DNA from 2 places in the Streptomyces sp. NPDC021212 genome. Region 2 is predicted to be linked to the other one. Evidence: predicted binding sites of a transcription regulator. Region 2 holds the regulator's gene; the other holds the start of a gene.
What was found. Region 2 encodes HspR, which represses chaperone genes until heat shock. Its sites were predicted from a motif close to TTGAGNNNNNNNNNCTCAA; they were not measured.
Positions count from the first base shown of each region.

Region 1: lon (endopeptidase La) is a predicted target of HspR. The motif match lies at 8,077-8,095, and genes of this name have one in related genera.

Region 1 covers NZ_JBIRPZ010000003.1:455,830-466,439, forward strand. The annotation lists gene ACH4SI_RS10315 (sensor histidine kinase) at 1-829, opposite strand, end outside; gene ACH4SI_RS10320 (response regulator transcription factor) at 826-1,566, opposite strand; gene ACH4SI_RS10325 (spermidine synthase) at 1,706-2,461, opposite strand; gene ACH4SI_RS10330 (rhomboid-like protein) at 2,645-3,472, shown strand; gene ACH4SI_RS10335 (hypothetical protein) at 3,424-4,035, opposite strand; gene ACH4SI_RS10340 (hypothetical protein) at 4,032-5,396, opposite strand; gene ACH4SI_RS10345 (ATP-binding cassette domain-containing protein) at 5,393-6,193, opposite strand; gene ACH4SI_RS10350 (zf-HC2 domain-containing protein) at 6,190-7,365, opposite strand; gene ACH4SI_RS10355 (RNA polymerase sigma factor) at 7,362-7,973, opposite strand; gene lon (endopeptidase La) at 8,118-10,526, shown strand.
Region 2 covers NZ_JBIRPZ010000004.1:539,801-550,410, reverse strand. The annotation lists gene proP (glycine betaine/L-proline transporter ProP) at 1-1,464, opposite strand, end outside; gene ACH4SI_RS14000 (cupin domain-containing protein) at 1,605-1,970, opposite strand; gene ACH4SI_RS13995 (hypothetical protein) at 2,062-2,586, opposite strand; gene ACH4SI_RS13990 (hypothetical protein) at 2,831-3,103, opposite strand; gene ACH4SI_RS13985 (heat shock protein transcriptional repressor HspR) at 3,339-3,824, opposite strand; gene dnaJ (molecular chaperone DnaJ) at 3,829-5,016, opposite strand; gene grpE (nucleotide exchange factor GrpE) at 5,062-5,721, opposite strand; gene dnaK (molecular chaperone DnaK) at 5,718-7,589, opposite strand; gene ACH4SI_RS13965 ((Fe-S)-binding protein) at 7,862-10,141, shown strand; gene ACH4SI_RS13960 (SpoIIE family protein phosphatase) at 10,220-10,610, opposite strand, start outside.

The DNA of each region.
Region 1 (10,610 bases), on a different contig from region 2:
CCTGGTGCAGCCGCTCGGCGTCCGCGTACGCGGACAGCTCCGGCGGGGAGACGTCCAGGTCGAGATGGACGTCCTTACGGGTGTGCTTGCCCGAGCCCGCGTCCGCGCCCTTGGCCATGCTGGCCTCCTTGAGGATCCCGGCCAGATACGGCCAGACCTCGAAGGTGCGCGCGTGCAGCGGCACCACCCCGTTGTCCAGCCGCGACAGATCCAGCAGCTGCTCGACCAGCCGACCAAGACGCTCGGTCTGGCGCAGCGCGACCCGCATCGTCTCCGGATCCGCCTCCGAGACGCCGTCCACGACGTTCTCCAGCACCGCCCGCAGCGCCGCGATCGGCGTGCGCAGCTCGTGCGAGACGTTGGCGACCAGCTCCTTGCGGTGGGTGTCCACCGCCTCCAGATCGGCCGCCATCCGGTTGAACGAGCTGGCCAGGTCGCCGAACTCGTCCCGGCGCTGGGCGGCCCCCACCCGCTGGGTGTAGTCGCCGTGCGCCATCGCCTTGGTGACCAGGGTCATCTCGTCCAGCGGGGCGGTCAGCCCGTGCGCCACGAACTGGGTGATCAGCAGCGACGCGATGATCGAGAAGACCGTGATCACGCGCAGCTCGGTGTCCGAGTGCATCGCCGCGAACACCAGCAGGGTCGTGATGATGACCGACCCGATGACCAGCGCGCCCAGGGCCGCCTTGACCGAGCGGTACGGGTCGAACGGCCGCAGCGCCTCCCAGACCCGGGCCCACGTGGAGCGGATCCGCTCGCTCCGGGAGAGGCTCCGGACCCGCCGGAGGTGCCGGTCCAGATCCCAAGGGGTCCCGGGAGGCTTCCTCATGCCGCGGGCGTCTCCAGGGCGTAGCCGACGCCGTGCACCGTACGGATCCGTTCCGCGCCGATCTTCCGGCGCAGCGCCTTGATGTGGCTGTCCACGGTCCGGGTGCCGGAGGCGTCCGCCCAGTCCCACACCTCGGCCAGCAGCTGCTCCCGCGAGAGCACCGCGCGCGGGGTGTTCGCCAGGCAGACCAGCAGGTCGAACTCGGTCGGCGTCAGATGGACGTCCGAGCCGCGCACCCGCACCCGGCGCTGGGCGTGGTCGATCTCCAGCTCGCCCAGGCGCAGGATCCCGCTGCGCGGGGTGTTCGCGGCCAGCGCCGCCCGTTCGACCCGGCGCAGCAGCACATGCACCCGGGCCGCCACCTCGCGCATCGAGAACGGCTTGGTCATGTAGTCGTCGGCGCCGACGCCGAGCCCGACCAGCATGTCGGTCTCGTCGTCCCGCGCGGTCAGCATCAGGACCGGCACCGGCCGCCGCGCCTGCACCCGGCGGCAGACCTCCAGGCCGTCGAAACCCGGCAGCATCACGTCGAGGACCAGCAGATCCGGCTGCCACGCCTCGGCCGTGTCCACGGCCGCCGGGCCGTCCGAGGCCGTCTGCACCTGGAATCCTTCGGCGCGCAACCGGGCCGCGATGGCGTCCACTATGGTCGGGTCATCCTCGACGACGAGGATCCGGCGTTGCGCGCCCGGGGTGGTCGTGGCGCCCCCGTTGTGGCCGTTGTGCATCTGCTCCATACGCCCGCCCCTGCGTCGTTCCCATGAATCCGCGGCCGCCTACCGTCACACGTGTGGCGAAACCCACGCCTCGGTGCCTGGTCGTTTACCGGCCACTTTTCGTAGGCAAGCAAGCGTAAGGGCAGCCTACGCGGCTCGGCTACGCGCCTCGAATCCCGAGATGCACCACGTCGGGCACACCCCGGGCAACGGCGATCTCTTCCGTACGCACCGATGTGAACCCGGCATTCCGGAGAGCTCGCTCGAATGCGGGCGACGGCTGGGCCGACCACACGGCCAGCACTCCGCCGGGGGTGAGACGGCTCGCGCAGGCGGCGAGCCCGGCGGGGGAGTACAGCCCGTCGTTGTCCTCGGTGACGGTCCAGTCGGGGCCGTTGTCGATGTCCAGACACAGCGCGTCGTAGGGCTCCGCGCCCTCCGTACCGGCGCGGAGATGCGCGACCAGATCGGTGTGGACGATCTCCGTGCGCGGATCGGTCAGCGCCTCGCCGGACACCGCCGCCAGCGGTCCTTCGCGATGCCAGTCGATCACCGCCGCCTCCCGCTCGACCACCGCGATCCGCCCCCACCGGGGCTCGGACACCGCCTCGACCAGCGAAAATCCGACCCCGAGGCCGCCGATGAGCAGCGCGGGGGAGCGGCGTCCTGGCGGCAGCGCGTCGAGCGCCGCGCGGATCAGCAGGCGCTCGGAGCGGCCGTCGGAGGTGTCCATGAGGAAGCACCCGTTGGCAATGATCTCGAAGACGGTCCCTTCTCCGCGGCCGCCCTCACCGACCGCGCCCCCGCCGCTCGCGCCACCCCGGTTCCGGCGCCGCAGCACGACCTCGCCGTAGGGGCCCTGGCGGCGGTCGACCGTCACCGGCCGGTCATCGGCGATGTCGTACGGCGACTGCATGGGGGCGGGTCCTCCCGGGCTTCCTCGGTGAGCTGACGGCCTCATCCTCGCGCCGCGCCCCCCGCCGGTCCAACCGAAATATGTGGTGACCTTCACATCGCGCCACCGGTGAGATGACTCACGAGCCGATGATTGTTGAGGCGTCTGAGCGGAAACGCGCCGCACAGCGGCCGGGAACGGCCCGTGACCAGAGAGGGGCCCGCGGTGACGACATCGGTGGAACGGGCCGGAGCGCCCGCCGACGCGAAGCTTCCCCCACCCCACCCGGCCGCCCCGCCCAGCGGCCATCCCATTGCAACCCCGGTCGCCCCCGACGCCGGTACGCCCCGGATTCCGGCCTGCCGCCCCCATAACCCCGGGTGGTCCCGGCTCCGGGGCCTTCTGCCCACCCCCACCGGGACGCCGTTCGCGCTCTGCTACTCCCTGATCCTCCTCGGCACCGGCCTCTACGCCCACCTCGGCGACCCCCACACCGTCCACGCCCTGCTCACCGGCTCCAGCACCGACGTCTCCAACCTCTCCCAGCGGCCGCTGCTGACCCTGCTGGCCAGCGGGCTGTGGGTGGTGGGCGGCATCACCTCGCCGTATCTCGTCGTCTTCCTCCTCGTGCTCGGCGCGCTCGAACGACGCGTCGGCGGACTGCGCACCGCCGGGGTCTTCCTGCTCGGCCACGTCCTCGCGACGCTGCTCACCGAGATCCCGGTCGCCGCGTCCGTCGCCGTCGGCAACCTCCCCAACAGCTCCCTGCGCCGCCTCGACTACGGCGTCAGCTACGGCCTCCTCGCCTGCGCCGGCGCCCTCGCCGGGCTCCTGCCGCCCCGGCCCCGATGGGCCCTGACCGGCGGCATCGGCGCGGCGCTGGTCGCCGGAAGCCTGGTCCACTTCGACCCGCTCACCGACTGGGGCCACGCCCTCGCCCTGCTGATCGGCGTCGCCTGCTGGCCGTACGTCCGCGGGGTTGCTCAGCGGCGCGGTGCCGGGCCCTCCGGGCGGGCACCCCGTACCGAGTAGACGGCCGTGCCCAGGGCGAACGCCACGCCCGCCGCCCACCACGCCGCCCGCTCGGGGCCCGGCTGCACCGACCAGGCCCAGACCGCGCGCCGGCCACCCGGTTCGCCACCCGCGGTCAGATAGACCGCGCTGGTGTGCGCCAGCACCGGCAGCCAGCTCAGCCGGGCGCCGATCAGGGCGGCGGCGAGGGCCGCCACCCCCGTCGCGGCCATGGTGTTGCGGACCATCGCGGGCACCCCGAACTGCTCCGGATGGCCCCGCACCCCCGCCGCGAGCAGCGCCGCCGCCAGCGCCGTGAGCAGCAGCAGATGGCAGAGGCGACGGGCCCACCAGGGGCGTACGGCGGTGCGGTCCAGCTCCTCGGAGTGGGCGTACAGGCTCGCCCCGATCGCCGCCGAGGCGAAGAGCGGCGCGAGGACGACGACCGGCAGCCGCGCGCCCGCGCCGAACTCGGGCCGGGACATCAGCCAGTCGGCGCACCAGGCGGTCGCCGCGGCGGCCGCGACCAGGGAGGCGGCGGTCAGCGGCAGGGCCCGCGACCGTGCGTACAGCAGCGCGCTCATGGGGCCGTCACCCGCTGGAGGTGGCAGGAGTGGGCCGTGGCGAGGTAGCCGCCGAGCCAGCGGGTGCGTTCCCGTTCGGGCATGGTCCGCAGCCGGGTGAGGGTGCGGGTGTAGAGCGGTGGGGGCGGCGCGGCGAGTGGGTCGTCCCGCCCCGGAATCGGCGCCAGCCAGTCGATGACGGCCGAACTGATGTCGTCGGCCGGGGTGCGGGTGTCGGAAGTCGGGCAGAAGAAGGCGGGATCCGCCACGCCCGCAGCCGCGTTGAGCGCGAACAGCTCCGGCTGGGTGACCTGGTTGCGCCGGAAGTAGGTGTCCCAGCCGCTCACCGGTGCGTCGGTCCCGTGGGCCTCCGAGGACTCGCTCTCGACGACGCGGGCGGGGACGTTCGGTACGCCCCGCAGCTTCGAAAACAGCCCCGCCAGCGCCGCCGACGCACCGGGCAGCATCCGGGCGTGCACCCGCGACGCGCACACCTGGGGCGTTCCGTCGTCGCACACGAGCGCGGAGGCGGCCGGGTCGGGCCGCCACGGGCCCTCGTCACCCAGCTGCATCAGCAGCGCCGCCGCCGTGGCGGCCGCGGCGAGCGGCACGAGCGCGGTGACGCGGCGACGGGCGGCGTACGCCAGCAGGGCCGCCCCGGCCAGCCCGGCCGTCCACGCCATGGAGACCGGCGCGTACCACCACAGCGGGCGGCCCCAGGGGGAGGAGTAGTCGAGAGCGGGGGACAGCCAGGCGATGGCGGATTCGGAGTACCCGGGCAGACCCAGGGCGAGATACGTACCCACGGCCACCACGGGCGGGGCGAGCCGCCACGGGACGACGCGGCCCGCGAGGAAGCCGAGCACCCCGAGGGCCCCCAGCGCCGTCGCGTCGGCCGCGATCAGAGACACCCACGGACTGCCGTAACTCGCGTACCGCCACGTCGCGACCAGGCAGGCGGCGGCGGTGAGCAGATACCCGACGACCGGCCACAGGATGGTCGGCGCGGCGGCGAACACGGCCCTGCGCAGGGGCGTACGGGGCATGGTGGCGAGCAGATCCCGGGTGCCGCGCCGCCGCTCCCGCCCGCCCTGCCAGCATGCGGCGGCGGCCGTCAGCGGGCCGCCGACCAGCAGCCCGGCCGTCCGCAGGTGCTCGGCGGTGGAGACCCACTCGATGAGCCAGAGGTCCGCCTTGTCGGCCATGGCGAACAGCAGGGCCACCAGCACGGTGGCGCCCGCTACGGGCCCGAACCAGCGGGTGAGTTCGGCCCGCAGCGGACCACGGAAGGGGCGTGGCCGCCGCGCCGGGCCGTCCGCCCGAGCCTGTGGGTCCGCCGACCCCTGTACGGCGGACACCTCCTGTTGCTCCCGGACGGTCATCGGGACACCGCCGTCTCCGGGCCGGCCACCGTGCCGTCCCCGGCGCGGTGGCGCCGCAGGACCGTGGCGTAGCCGCGTTCGATGGAGTTGTCGCCGATGTCCGCCGCCTCCGCCGCCTCGCCCAACTCCGCCAGGGAGGACGGGGTGCCCCGGTAGGCCACCCGGCCGGACTCCATCAGCGTCACCTCCGTACACGCCGCGGCGACGTCCTCCACCAGATGTGTGGAGACGATCACCGTGGAGGTGGTGCCCAGCTCCCGCAACAGGGCCCGGAAGTCCACCCGCTGCTCGGGGTCGAGCCCGGCCGTGGGCTCGTCGAGCAGCAGCACGTCCGGTTCGTTGACGATGGCCTGGGCGATGCCGACGCGCCGCACCATGCCGCCGGACAGGCGGCGCACCTTGGTGTCGATGCGGTCGGCGAGCCCGACCCGGGCGACGGCCCGCTCGACCGCGGCCGCGGCGGCCGCGCCGGACATCTCCTTGAGCCAGGCCACGTACCCGACGAACTCGCGCACCGTGAAGCCCGGGTAGTGGCCGAACTCCTGTGGCAGATAGCCGAGCCGACGCCGCACGGCGGTGCGGCCCGCGTGCCCGGACACATCGTGGCCGAGCAGCTCCACCCGGCCCGCGGTGGGTGCGGCGACGGTCGCCAGGACGCGGATCAGGGAGGTCTTGCCCGCGCCGTTGGGTCCGAGCAGGCCGTGCACTCCGGTGCCGAAGCCGAGGTCGACGGCGTCGAGGGCGGTGGTCCGGCGGTGCCGGACCGTCAGCCCGCCGACCGACACGGTGGTCGTCATATGCGCTCCAGATGGTCGAAGGAGGTACGGCGCAGCACCAGCAGCCCGGCGCACCCGGCCGCGGCGGCGGCCCAGCCGCCCTGTGCGGCGGGGCCGGACAGGACGGTGGCCAGGGAGTCGGCCAGCGCGCCGGTGGTCAGGACGCCCGGCGGCCCGCCGGGCGCCGCGGCCGCCGGTGCGCCGACGGCGAGCAGCCAGCCGATGGAGACCGCGCCGGTGGCGGCGCGGCAGCCGACGTACGAGCCGAGGGCGAGCGCGGCGAGCGTCAGCGCGAGGCCCGGCAGCAGCCAGGCCGCGGCCCCCGGAGCCCCGGCGGTTGCGGGCAGCAGCAGCCCGGCGAGGGTGAGCAGCGGTACGGAGACGCTGAGCACCGCGGCCGTACGGGTCAGCAGCAGCCGCAGCCCGCCGGACGGTGTGGAGGCGGCGATTTCGTGCATCGGGTCGGCGTGCCGCCCGTACGACACGGCGACGCCGAGAGACGGCAGGACGGGAGCGAGCAGCAGCAGGAATGGCCGCACCCCGCCGATCCCGGCGGCCCGGGCGGCACACACCGCCCCGACGGCCACGACCAGCAGCGAGATCAGCCAGGGCCCCCACAGAGCGGGCCCCGCGGCCCAAGCGAGCCGCCCCCGGAGGCCGCCCCGGCGCCCCACGGCGTGCCGGGCCGCGACGGCCCCCCGTGCGCCGTCGCTGCGCCCTGCGGCCACGGGCGGTGTGCCGGGGCTGCTGGCTGCCGTCGGCGTGCCAGGACCGGCGGTCGGCCCAGCCGCCGCGGCCGCTGGGCCGGTGGGCCGGGTGCTGGGCGCCGCCGTGGCCGCCGGTGTTCCGTCGCTGCGTCCGGGACCGTTGCCATCCGCGGCGGCACCCCCGCGAGCCGGGCCGCCGGGGCCGTCGGACCCGGCCCACCGCGCCGACCGGCCGCGCCGGAGGGGCCGCGCGGGCGCCTGGCCGGGAGTTGCGGCGTCCGGCGCCGTCACGGTGGCCAGCAAGGACGCCCGTACCGTGGCCAGCGCGGGGGCCGCCGCGCCCGACCTGGCGGCGGCCGAGACGCGGGCGGCGCAGGGCGTACACGCCTCCAGGTGCTTCTCGACCGACCAGGCGTCGAGTCCCGGCAGCGAACCGTCGGCGTACGACGCCGCCTGGGCGGCGGTCACATGCCAGGCAAGGGTCATGGGGTGCCTCCCAGCGGGTGCGGCGCGGGCAGCGGGGACAGCTGGGCCAGCACCGAGCGCAGTTCGCGGCGGGCGCGCCGGGCCCGCGACTTGACGGTGCCCTCGGGGATGCCGAGGAGCTGCGCGGCCTCGCGCGTGGTGAGCCCGTCCACCACCGTGGCGCGCAGGACGGCGCGCAGTTCGGGGGAGAGCCGGTCCAGGGCGGCGCCGACGGTGCCGTACTCCAGCGCGTCGAGCACCCGGTCCTCCGCCGAGGGCGTGGTCGCACGTGCCGCGGCGGGGTCGTGGCGGGCGTGCGCGGACTGCGCCTCGGCGGTGCGGACGGCGGTGCGCCGGGCGTCGACGAGGCGGCGGGCCGCGATGGTCCACAGCCAGCCGCCCGCCTCGCCGCCGTCGTGCGAGGCGGCGGACCGCCAGACGGTGACGAAGGTGTCCTGGAGGACTTCCTGCACGGTCTCGGGGTCGGCGCAGCGCCGGGTGAGCCGGGCGTGCAGCCAGCCGCCGTGCCGGTCGTACAGCGTGGCGAGCGCGTCGGCGTCGCCCCGCGCGACCGCGCGCAGGAGTTCCGCGTCGCTCGGGTGGGCCCCCAGGGGGCGTAACGGTCTCACGCTCCCTCTATCGCTCGGGAGCCCTTCCGCGGTTCACGGCAGGCGGCCCCCGTGATCGCTCACAGCGAACACGCGGTCGGGAACACCTGGGGCCTCCTGTGCATTGAGTCTGCATAGCTCAACTTGCCTGCCGAAGGGGAGATCATGGCTTCGCTGTCCGCACCGCTCACCCTGCCCGTTCTGCCTCTCGATGACGAGGTCGTGCTGCCCGGCATGGTGGTGCCGCTGGACCTTTCCGATACCGATGTACGCGCCGCGGTGGAGGCCGCGCAGGCCGCCGCGCGGTCCGACGGCGGGAAACCACGGGTGCTGCTGGTGCCGCGTGTCGACGGGACGTACGCGGGCATCGGCACGCTCGGCACCGTCGAACAGGTGGGCCGGCTGTCCGGTGGTGATCCCGGGGCGCTCATTCGCGGGGTGCGGCGCGTGCGGGTCGGGGCCGGGACGACCGGGCCCGGGGCCGCGCTGTGGATCGAGGGCACCACGGTCGAGGAGATCGTTCCGGATCCGCTGCCCGGTGCCGTCACCGAGCTGATGAAGGAGTACAAGGCGCTGGCCACCAGCTGGCTGCGCAAGCGCGGCGCCTGGCAGGTCGTGGACCGGGTGCAGCAGATCGACGACGTCTCGCAGCTCGCGGACAACTCCGGATACTCGCCCTTCCTCAGCGTCGCCCAGCGCGTGGAGCTCCTGGAGACCGCCGACCCGGTGGCCCGGCTCAAGCTGGCCGTGACCTGGCTGAGCGACCACATGGCCGAGCAGGACGTGGCCGAGTCGATCGCCAAGGACGTCCAGGAGGGCGTCGACAAGCAGCAGCGCGAGTTCCTGCTGCGGCGGCAGATGGAGGCCGTGCGCAAGGAGCTGGCCGAGCTGAACGGCGATCCCGAGGACGAGTCGGACGACTACCGGGCCCGGGTCGAGGCCGCCGGGCTGCCCGAGAAGGTGCGCGAGGCGGCGCTGAAGGAGGTCGACAAGCTGGAGCGGTCCAGCGACCAGAGCCCCGAAGGCAGCTGGATCCGCACCTGGCTGGACACCGTCCTGGAGCTGCCGTGGAACGAGCGCACCGAGGACGCGTACGACATCCAGGGCGCCAAGGCGGTGCTCGACGCCGACCACGCGGGCCTGGAGGACGTGAAGGAGCGGATCACCGAGTACCTGGCGGTGCGCAAGCGCCGCTCCGACCGCGGCCTCGGAGTCGTGGGCGGCCGGCGCGGCGGGGCCGTGCTGGCGCTCGTCGGCCCGCCCGGCGTCGGGAAGACCAGCCTCGGCGAGAGCGTGGCCCGCGCGATGGGGCGGAAGTTCGTCCGGGTCGCGCTCGGCGGCGTCCGCGACGAGGCGGAGATCCGCGGCCACCGGCGTACGTACGTGGGCGCGCTGCCCGGCCGGGTCGTACGGGCCATCAAGGAGGCGGGCTCGATGAACCCGGTGGTCCTCCTGGACGAGGTCGACAAGGTCGGCTCCGACTTCCGCGGCGACCCGGCCGCGGCCCTGCTGGAGGTCCTGGACCCGGCGCAGAACCACACCTTCCGCGACCACTACCTGGAGGTCGAACTCGACCTGTCCGACGTGGTCTTCCTGGCCACGGCCAACGTCCTGGAGGCCATCCCGGAGGCGTTGCTGGACCGCATGGAGCTGGTGCGCCTGGACGGATACACCGAGGACGAGAAGGTCACCATCGCCCGTGACCACCTGCTGCCCCGGCAGCTGGAGCGCGCCGGTCTGGAGCCGGGCGAGGTCGAGGTGGCGGACGAGGCGCTGCGCAAGCTCGCGGGGGAGTACACCCGGGAGGCGGGCGTACGGACCCTGGAGCGTTCCATCGCGCGGCTGCTGCGCAAGGTGGCGGCCCAGCACGAGCTGGGCGAGCGTGAACTGCCCGTGCGCCTGGGGGTGGAGGAGCTGCGTCCGCTGATCGGGCGGCCGCACCACACCCCGGAGTCCGCGCAGGACCCGGCCGAGCGCCGCACCTCCGTGCCGGGCGTCGCGACCGGGCTCGCGGTGACGGGCGCGGGCGGCGACGTGCTGTACGTGGAGGCGTCGCTCGCGGACGCCGAGACGGGCGGCGCGGGGCTGACCCTGACCGGCCAGCTGGGTGACGTCATGAAGGAGTCCGCCCAGATCGCCCTGTCGTTCCTGCGCTCCCACGGCGCGGAGCTGGAGCTTCCGGTCGGTGACCTGAAGGAACGCGGCATCCACCTCCACGTCCCGGCGGGCGCGGTGCCCAAGGACGGTCCGAGCGCGGGCATCACCATGACCACCGCACTGGCCTCGCTGCTGTCGGGCCGCCAGGTGCGGCCGGACGTGGCGATGACGGGCGAGGTCTCGCTGACCGGGCGGGTGCTGCCGATCGGCGGCGTCAAGCAGAAGCTGCTGGCGGCGCACCGGGCCGGGGTGACCACCGTGATCATCCCCAAGCGGAACGAGCCGGATCTGGACGACGTGCCCGCCGAGGTCCTGGAGAAGCTCGACGTCCACCCGGTCTCGGACGTCCGCCAGGTCCTGGAGCTGGCCCTTCAGCCCGCCTCGGCGAACACCGAGGAGATTCCCGTGGCGGCGTGACGGACGCCATGGGGTAGGCAGACAGGTCTGTCTGGTAGCTTTGACGGCAACCAGACGGACCTGTCTGTTCGTATCGCGCTCCCG
Region 2 (10,610 bases):
CCCGCGCCCGGCCTCGGTGCGGCTCTCCGCCACCGCCGTACGGGCCTCCTCCTCGGTCTCCACCATCGGGCCCGAACCGCGCAGCGGCTTCCCGGCCGTCTCGTACAGGAACAGGGCCGAGATCAGACCCACCACACCGGCCCCCATCAGGTAGTACGCGGGCACCAGCGGATCACCCGTCGACTCGACCAGCGACGACACGACCAGCGGTGTCGTGCCGCCGAACAGCGACACGGAGATGTTGAACGCGATCGACAGCGCCCCGTAGCGCAGCCGGGTCGGGAACAGCGCCGGCAGCGTGGCGGCGCTCGTGCCCGCGAAGGTGACCAGCAGCAGCCCCAGCACCAGACAGCCGATCGCGGGCAGCAGGATGCCGCCCTCCTGGATCAGCAGGAACGCCGGGATCGCCAGCAGGATCATGGCCCCGCTCCCGGCCATGAACATCGGCCGGCGCCCCCAGCGGTCGGAGGACCGCCCGACCACGGTGATCGTCAGCGCCACGACCAGCATGGTGGCGAGCACCAGCAGCTGGGCGGTGGTGGCGTTCTCGCCGAGCGTGGAGGTCATGTACGTCGGCAGATAGGACGTCACCATGTAGTTGGTGACGTTGTAGAGCAGCACAAGACCCATGCAGATCAGCACGGCCTGCCAGTGCCGGGTGAAGATCTCCTTCAGCCGCCCCTTGCCGGACTGCCGCGCGTCCTCCACGGGCGCGGTGCCGCCACCGGCCGCCGCGGCCTTCGCCGCCTCGGCCGCCCGTTCCGCCTCCTGCTGGAACGCCGGGCTCTCCTCCAGCCGCAGCCGCATGTACAGGCCGATCGCCCCGAGCGGCCCGGCGACCAGGAACGGAATCCGCCAGCCCCAGTTCACCATGCCGTCGTCCCCGAGCACCGCGGTGAGCACCGTGACCACCCCGGAGCCCAGCGAATAGCCGACGAACGTGCCGAAGTCGAGCCAGCTGCCCAGGAAGCCGCGCCGCCGGTCGGGCGCGAACTCCGCGATGTACGTGGTGGCCCCCGCGTACTCACCGCCGGTCGAGAAGCCCTGCACCACCCGGCACGCCAGCAGCAGCAGCGGCGCGGCGAAGCCGATCGAGTCGTAAGCGGGCAGCAGCCCCACCGCGAAGGTGCTGACCGCCATCATGATCATGGTGGTGGACAGCACCCGTCGCCGCCCGATGCGGTCCCCCAGCGGCCCGAAGACCAGCCCGCCGAGCGGACGCACCAGAAACGCGACCGCGAAGGTGGCGAACGTCGACACCACCTGCGCGGCCGGGGAACTGGACGGGAAGAAGACCTTGCCGAGGGTGACCGCGACGTACGCGTAGACGCCGAAGTCGAACCACTCCATGGTGTTGCCGACCGCGGTCGCCGTCACCGCGCGCCGCAGCCGCGGCCGGTCGACGACCGTGACGTCCTCGTAGCTCAGTGCCTTCTTGCGGCGGCGGAGCAGCGTCCGCAGCATGCGGTCGGTGCGTTCGCTGCCGCCGCCTCTGGCCGGGCGGCCGCCCTTGTGCGGTGGTGTGGGGCCGGTGCTCATCTCATCCCTGCCGACGGATCCGGGCTGCTACGCGTTACCGCACCCCACCGGACGAAACCCGTGGCTCAGGCTTCGGCCAGCCGCGCGTAGGCCTCGGCCATCTCACCGCCGGTGTCGTACACCACGCACTGCTCGTCACCGACCACCCACGCATCGTGGCCGGGCGGCACCACGTACACATCGCCGGGCCCCACCTCGGACTCGGCACCGTCGTCCATGCGCAGCCGCATCCGCCCCTGCATGACGACCCCGGTGTGCCGGACATGGCAGCTCTCGGTCCCGGCCAGCGGCCGGATCGACTCCCGCCAGCGCCAGCCGGGCTCGAAGGTGCCCACGGCGAAGTCGTATCCCGTCAGGTGCACCGTTTCCAGATGTCCACCGGGAAAGTCCCGCCGCTCATCCGGCTTGTCCAGCGTCTTGATCTCCAACATGAGTTACCTCCTCCCACACCTCCATGGTGCGCCCACTACGAAGCGGACCGAACACCGACCAGCTGCGCCAGGCCGCCCCGGATGAGCGTGGTCAGCGGCTCCCCACGCCGCCTCCCGCCCCGTACCGGCTGGGCCGCCCGCTCACCGCCGACTCCACCGCCACCAGCGCGTCGTCGCGCGGCCCGGCCCGTAAGAGGTCAGCCATGGTGCGCACCACGGTGGTCGTCCTCAGCCCACCCACCGTCGTGGTTTCCTCCGGGCCGAGCCGCATTTTGTGCAGCACCCCACCGTGGACAGTCGTGCTGACCCCGCGCGGGGCTGTGAACTCCACACGCTGTGTACGGGTTTCGACGTCATGCAGCACCGCTGCGGCGGTATGGCTCACCACCAGGTGCGGACGCCCCACTTGGTCGGCGTGCAACAGCGCCATCTCGTTCAGCTCCCGCCCCGGCTCAAGCCAAGCCCCGGTACGGATCCGCGTCCACCCGTCGCTCACCGGACGCCGGTTCAGCCTCCGTTGCGGCCATCCGCAGGCCATGGCTTGCGTGGTCAGCAGGACCCCGCTGTGCGCGCCGGCCAGCGCGGTCAGCGAGACCGCGTCCCCCGTTTTCGCCATGCCCCCAGGGTGCCGTCGATCGCCCGTCGGCGCTCGGGCCTGTGGATAACGCGGTTGAGGTGGCTTACGGACAGCGGTACGCCGCCGGATCGGCGTACCGCTGTCCGGGAGTCACCTCAACCGGGTACGCAGAAGGGCGCGGTAGTGGTCCAGTTGCGCCTCCGCGTGCAGGAAGTCGATGACCGCCTCAAGGTGGTCTGAGATCACCAGGAAGCCGCCCGCCACCTGGGCGTAGGCCGTTCGGTCAGGGCGCCATGAGGGCGACGCGGCGGAGCTCCACGGACTCGATGGTGACGCCGGGGGCCGAGCCGCCGAGCAGCGGCACGGCCGCGCGGGCCAGCTCCCCGTCCTCGAACGTCAGGATCGACATGCCGCGGCCGTCCACGGGCTCCAGCCACTGGCCGGACACGAAACCTGGCGCCGCGGTGAGCCTCGGCAGGACGTCGTTCATGAGCGCGGCGGCGGCCGCGGGGGCCCGGGCCGGGTCGATGGCGAGGGTGACGAGGACTGCGTGCATCGAGGTCTCCTGCGGTGGAATGCTCCGTTCAGCAGGTAGGACCGTCCAGCGGCCCGGAACTCATCGCGCCCAGGTCACTCCCCCCTGGCGCGGGCCGGTGATCTCCACCGTGGTGCCGTACGGGACACCTCATGGCCGGGAGAGACCACCTCGACGACGAGGCACACGCTACGAACGCGAGTGGCCCGGCGGCCGAAGGTCGGTCGCCGGGCCACTCGATCAGGTGAACGGTCCGCTAGTCCCTGCGCCTGGGCTTCGGCCGCCACACGACCAGCGCGCTGCTCTGCTGGACGTCCTGGTAGGGGACCAGGTCGCGGCGGTACGAGGCGTGGACCTGGGCCTCGCGCTGCTGCATCGCGGCGGCCGCGCCCTCGACGGCCGACTGCAGCTCGGCGACGCGCGACTGGAGCGCGGCGACCTGGTTCTCCAGTTCGATGATGCGCTTGATCCCCGCGAGGTTGATGCCCTCGTCCTGGGACAGCTGCTGCACCTGGCGCAGCAGGTCGATGTCGCGTGCGGAATACCTCCGGCCGCGGCCGGGGGTACGGTCCGGGGAGACCAGACCGAGACGGTCGTACTGACGCAGGGTCTGCGGATGCAGGCCGGAGAGCTGAGCGGCGACCGAGATGACGTACACCGGCGATTCGTCGGTCAGCTCGTACGGATTGCGGGATCGGCCGGTTCCCCTGCTTCCAAGGCCCCCTCGGCCGTGGGTCTCCATTGGGTCATGCTCCCTTCGCGGCCTGGAACAGCTCCGCCCGCGGGTCCTCGTCCGCGGTCGCCTCCCGGTAGGACTCCAGCGCCTCGCGTGCCGAGTCGCTGAGGTCCTTCGGCACCGTGACCTCGACGGTGACCAGCAGGTCGCCGTGGGTCCCGTCCTTGCGCACCGCTCCCTTGCCGCGGGCGCGCATCGTCCGGCCGTTGGGCGTGCCGGCCGGCAGCTTCAGGGTGACCGGTGGGCCGCCCAGCGTCGGGACCTTGATCTCGCCGCCGAGCGCAGCCTCCGGAAGGGTGACGGGGACGGTGACGGTCAGGTTGTCGCCGCGCCGGCCGAAGACCGGATGCGGGTCCACATGGACGATGACGTAGAGGTCACCGGCCGGACCGCCGGTCTCGCCCGGGGCGCCCTTGCCGCGCAGCCGGATCCGCTGGCTGTCGCTGACGCCCGCGGGGATGCGGACCTGCATGGTGCGGGCGGAACGGGCCCGTCCGCTGCCCTTGCAGGTCTCGCACGGGTCCTGCGCGATCAGACCGCGGCCCCGGCACTCCACGCACGGGTCGGTGAGCGAGAAGCCGCCACCGCCGCCCCGGCTGACCTGTCCGGTGCCGACGCAGGTCGGGCAGACCCGCGGGGTGCCGTTCTTGTCGCCGGTGCCGGAGCACGTCTTGCACGGGGCCTGGCTGGACATCCGCAGCGGAACGGTGGCCCCTTCGACGGCCTCGGTGAAGCTGAGCGTCACCTCGGACTCGATGTCCTGGCCGCGCCGCGGCTGGGTACGGGTGGCGCCGCCGCGGTTGAAGAGACCGCCGAACACGTCGCCGAGCCCGCCGCCGAAGCCGCCCGCGCCGCCTGCCCCACCGGGGCCGCCATGGGCGCCGCCGAAGAGGTCGCCCAGGTCGAAGTTGAAGCTTCCGGTGGAGCCCGCCCCGCCCGGCCCGGGGCGGAAGCCCCCGTTGCCGAACAGGGAGCGGGCCTCGTCGTACTCCTTGCGCCGCTTGGGGTCGCCGAGGATGTCGTTCGCCTCGGAGATCTCCTTGAAGCGCTCCTCGGCCTTGACGTCGCCCTTGTTGGCGTCCGGGTGGTACTCGCGGGCGAGCTTCCGGTACGCCTTCTTGATCTCCGCCTCGGTGGCGTCCTTGGGGACGCCGAGAACCTTGTAGTAGTCCTTCTCGACGAAGTCCTTGGTGCTCATCCCCGACGTCCCTCCTCTCCTGATGGTCCTGCTATCACCGTCGCGTCAGCCCTCTTCCGGGCCACCGCTCTCCTCGTCCGGCGCCGTGCCGTCGCCTTCGCCCGGGCCCTTGGGCGAGGCACCCGGCTGGGGCTCGGCGACCGCGACCCGCGCCGGGCGAATCGTTCGTTCGCCGATTCGATACCCCGGCTGGAGAATCTGCACGCACGTCGTCTCGGTGACGTCCGGCGCGTACGAGTGCATGAGCGCCTCGTGCACCAGCGGGTCGAAGGGCTCGCCCTCCTTGCCGAACTGCTGCAGGCCCAGCTTCGCCGCCACCGTCTCCAGCGATTCGGCGACGGACTTGAAGCCGCCGACGAGTTCGCCGTGCTCACGCGCCCGGCCGATGTCGTCGAGCACGGGAAGCAGCTCGGTCAGGAGGTTCGCGACGGCGACCTCCTTGACCTGCACCCGGTCCCGCTCGACCCGGCGCCGGTAGTTCTGGTACTCGGCCTGAAGTCGCTGGAGGTCGGTGGTCCGCTCGTTGAGCGCGGTACGCACCTGGTCCAGCTGCGCCTGAATGGCTACCTGCTCGAGGTCCCCGGCCGGGGCACCCGGGCCCGCCTTGTCGGCGGACCCGGCGCCCTTCGCCGCGTCGTCGGGGGTCTGCGCGGCTTCGGAGGGGACGTCGGGCTGCTCCTCGAAGCCCGGGGTCTCCTCCGTCACGCGGCACCACCCTGGCCCTTGTCGGCCTTCTCGTCGTCGACGATCTCGGCGTCCACCACATCGTCGTCGGCCTTGGCCTGAGCGCCCTCGGCACCGGCCCCGCCGGCGGCACCGGCCTCGCCCGCGCCGGCGGCGTCGGAGTTGGCGTACATCGCCTGGCCCAGCTTCTGGCTGACCGCGGCGACCTTCTCGGTCGCGGTGCGGATCTCGGCGGTGTCCTCGCCCTTGAGCTTCTCCTTGAGGTCGGTGAGCGCTTCCTCGACCTCGGTCTTGACCTCGCCCGGGACCTTGTCCTCGTTGTCCTTGAGGAACTTCTCGGTCTGGTAGACCAGCTGCTCGGCCTGGTTGCGGGTCTCGGCGGCCTCGCGGCGCTTGTGGTCCTCCTCCGCGTACTGCTCGGCCTCGCGCATCATGCGGTCGATGTCGTCCTTCGGCAGCGCGGAGCCGCCGGTGACGGTCATCTTCTGCTCCTTGCCGGTGCCCAGGTCCTTCGCCGCGACGTGCATGATGCCGTTCGCGTCGATGTCGAAGGTGACCTCGATCTGCGGCACGCCGCGCGGGGCCGGGGGCAGGCCGGTCAGCTCGAACATCCCGAGCTTCTTGTTGTACGCGGCGATCTCGCGCTCGCCCTGGTAGACCTGGATCTGCACGGACGGCTGGTTGTCCTCGGCCGTCGTGAAGATCTCCGAGCGCTTGGTCGGAATGGTCGTGTTGCGCTCGATCAGCTTGGTCATGATGCCGCCCTTGGTCTCGATACCGAGGGACAGCGGGGTGACGTCCAGCAGCAGGACGTCCTTGACCTCACCCTTGAGGACACCGGCCTGGAGGGACGCGCCGATGGCGACGACCTCGTCCGGGTTGACGCCCTTGTTGGCGTCCTTGCCGCCGGTCAGCTCCTTGACCAGCTCGGCGACGGCGGGCATCCGGGTCGAGCCGCCGACCAGGACCACGTGGTCGATCTCGGACAGCGAGATGCCCGCGTCCTTGATGACGTTGTGGAACGGGGTCTTGCAGCGCTCCAGCAGGTCCGAGGTCAGCTGCTGGAACTGCGAGCGGCTGAGCTTCTCGTCCAGGTGCAGCGGACCCTCGGCGGAGGCCGTGATGTAGGGCAGGTTGATGGTGGTCTCGGTCGAGCTGGACAGCTCGATCTTCGCCTTCTCAGCGGCCTCACGGAGGCGCTGGAGGGCCATCTTGTCCTTGGACAGGTCCACGCCGTTGGCGTTGTTGAACTGCTTCACCAGGTAGTCGACGACGCGCTGGTCCCAGTCGTCACCACCGAGGTGGTTGTCACCGTTGGTGGCCTTGACCTCCACCACGCCGTCGCCGATCTCCAGCAGCGAGACGTCGAAGGTGCCGCCGCCGAGGTCGAAGACCAGGATGGTCTGGTCGTCCTTCTCCAGCCCGTACGCGAGCGCGGCAGCAGTAGGCTCGTTGACGATACGCAGGACGTTGAGGCCCGCGATCTCACCGGCTTCCTTGGTCGCCTGGCGCTCGGCGTCGTTGAAGTACGCCGGGACGGTGATGACCGCGTCCGCGACCTTCTCACCCAGGTACGCCTCCGCATCCCGCTTCAGCTTCTGCAGGATGAAGGCGCTCATCTGCTGCGGGTTGAAGTCCTTGCCGTCGAGGTTGACCTTCCAGTCGGTGCCCATGTGGCGCTTGACCGACCGGATGGTGCGATCCACGTTGGTGACCGCCTGGCGCTTGGCGACCTCGCCTACCAGAACCTCGCCGTTCTTCGCGAAGGCGACGACGGAAGGCGTGGTCCTGGCGCCCTCGGCGTTGGTGATGACGGTGGGCTCACCGCCTTCGAGAACACTGACGACGGAGTTCGTCGTACCCAGGTCGATGCCGACCGCACGTGCCATTTCGGGATCCTCCAGCTACAGCATTGAGTGGAACAGACTCAAGCGTGCATGATCGAGTTTTCGCTGTCAACAGACCTGAGTCGTCAGGGCTCAACTTTTATATGGGCCTTATACCCAAGGGGACTCGCCAGGGGGCCTGCCGGGTGCCCGTCGGGCGACGCAAATCACCGGCCGGTCGACTACATGGGGGTGCACCCGGACGGGTAATGTCAGTCAAGACCAATTAAGTTACTGCTTAGTAATGCCCGCATTCGCAGGTTCGAGGAGCCTCCATGCAACTCGCCGCGATCATCGTGTCGCTGGTCCTCACCGCGGTCGGCGTTGCCCTGCTCGGCCGGGCCGTCGCGCAATTCGTACGGTTCTTCAAGCTCGGCGCGCCGGTCCCGGCGGGCACCCGGACCGACAACCCCTGGCAGCGCAGCGTGACGCTGGTCCGGGAGTTCCTCGCGCACACCCGGATGAACAAGTGGGGCGTCATCGGCGTCGCCCACTGGTTCGTCGCGGTGGGCTTCCTGACCCTGCCGCCGACCATCATCAACGCCTACGGTCAGCTCTTCCAGGCGGACTGGACGCTGCCGCTCGTCGGCGGCTTCCTCCCGTACGAGCTCTACATCGAGTTCATCGGCACGATGACCACGCTGGGCATCGCGACCCTGATGGTGATCCGGCTGCTGAACCTGCCCAGCCGGGCCGGCCGCAAGTCGCGGTTCACGGGCTCCACGGCCTGGCAGGCGTACTTCGTCGAGTACGTCATCCTCATCATCGGCCTGGCCATCATGGCGCTGCGCGGCCTCGAGGGTGCCCTGCACGGGGTCGACCACTACGAGCCGGCGTATTTCGCCTCGTACCCGCTGGTGCTGCTCTTCAAGGGCCTGGGGCTCGGCACGCTGCAGAACCTGACCTACCTCTTCGCGATGATCAAGCTGGGCACCACCATGATCTGGATGATCGTGGTCAGCACGAACATCGACATGAGCATCGCCTGGCACCGCTTCCTGGCCTTCCCGAACATCTGGTTCAAGCGCGAGGCCGACGGGGACGTGGCGCTCGGCGCGCTCCAGCCGATGACCTCCGAGGGCGAGCCGATCGACTTCGAGGACCCGGACGAGGACGCCCAGTTCGGCGTCTCGCAGGTCGAGCACTTCTCCTGGAAGGGCATCCTCGACTTCTCCACCTGCACCGAATGCGGCCGCTGCCAGTCGCAGTGCCCGGCCTGGAACACCGGCAAGCCGCTCTCGCCGAAGCTGCTGATCATGGCGCTGCGCGACCACAGCCACGCCAAGGCCCCGTATCTGCTGGCGGGCGGCGGCAAGGATGCCGAGGGCGAGGAGAAGGCGACCGAGGCACAGCTGAAGGACGTGCCGGCGAGCGCGCTGGCGGAGGCCGAGCGCCCGCTGATCGGCACCCTGGAGGAGAACGGGGTCATCGACCCGGACGTCCTGTGGTCCTGCACCACCTGCGGCGCCTGTGTCGAGCAGTGCCCGGTGGACATCGAGCACGTCGACCACATCGTCGACATGCGCCGCTACCAGGTCATGATCGAGTCGTCCTTCCCCAGCGAGGCCGGGACGATGCTGAAGAACCTGGAGAAGAAGGGCAACCCCTGGGGGCTGGCGAAGAAGCAGCGCCTGGCGTGGACCAAGGAGGTCGAGTTCGAGGTCCCGGTCGTCGGCAAGGACATCGAGGACCTGACCGAGGTCGACTACCTGTACTGGGTCGGCTGCGCCGGGGCCCTGGAGGACCGGGCGAAGAAGACCACCAAGGCCTTCGCGGAGCTGCTGCACATCGCGGGCGTCAAGTTCGCGATCATGGGCGGCGACGAGGCGTGCACCGGTGACTCCGCCCGCCGCCTGGGCAACGAGTTCCTCTTCCAGCAGCTCGGCCAGCAGAACGTCGAGATGCTGAACATGGCATTCGGTGAGTCCGCCGAAGGTGAGGAGGGGGCCGAGGGCGTGGTGGTCGAGAAGGCGAAGAAGAAGATCGTCGCGACCTGCCCCCACTGCTTCAACACCATCGCCAACGAATACCCCCAGCTGGGCGGCCACTTCGAGGTCATCCATCACACCCAGCTGCTCCAGCACCTCATCGACGAGGGCAAGCTGATCCCCGTCACCCCGGTCGAGGGTCTGATCACCTATCACGACCCCTGCTACCTGGGCCGCCACAACAAGGTCTACACCCCGCCGCGCGAGATCATCGCCAAGGTGCCGGGCCTGCGGAACGAGGAGATGCACCGCCACAAGGAGCGCGGCTTCTGCTGCGGCGCCGGCGGCGCCCGCATGTGGATGGAGGAGCGGATCGGCAAGCGCATCAACAACGAGCGCGTCGACGAGGCCCTGTCGCTCAACCCCGACATCGTCTCCACCGCCTGCCCGTTCTGCCTGGTCATGCTGACCGACTCGGTCAACGGCAAGAAGAACGATGGCAAGGTCAGCGAGGCGCTCCAGGTCGTGGACGTGGCGCAGCTGCTGCTCGACTCGGTGAAGACCCCCGCCGAACCGGAGGGCGACGGCGAGTCGACCGAGGCCCCGGAGCCCGCTCCGGTGAAGTGACGCCCTCCTTGTACCGGCGATACCGACCATGACGAGGCCCGCCCGCGCACCGCGCGAGCGGGCCTCGTGTCGTACCGGCTACGGCCTCGGCTTGCCGTTCTTGGGCAGCGGCAGCGTCTGCTCGGTCCAGATGACCTTGCCCTCCGCCGTGTACCGCGTCCCCCACCGGTCGGCGAACTGCGAGACCAGGAACAGCCCGCGGCCGCCCTCGTCCGTCGTCGCCGCGTACCGCAGATGCGGCGAGGTGCTGCTGGTGTCGGACACCTCGCAGATCAGGCTGCGGTCGCACAGCAGCCGCACCCGGATCGGGCCCGTGGCGTAGCGGATCGCGTTGGTGATCAGCTCGCTGAGGATCAGCTCGGTCGTGAACGCCACGTCCCCCAGCTCCCACTCCGTGAGCTGCCGGGCCACCGCCGCCCGCACCTCGGCGACCTGGGCCGGGTCGGACGGCACCTCCCAGTCGGCGATC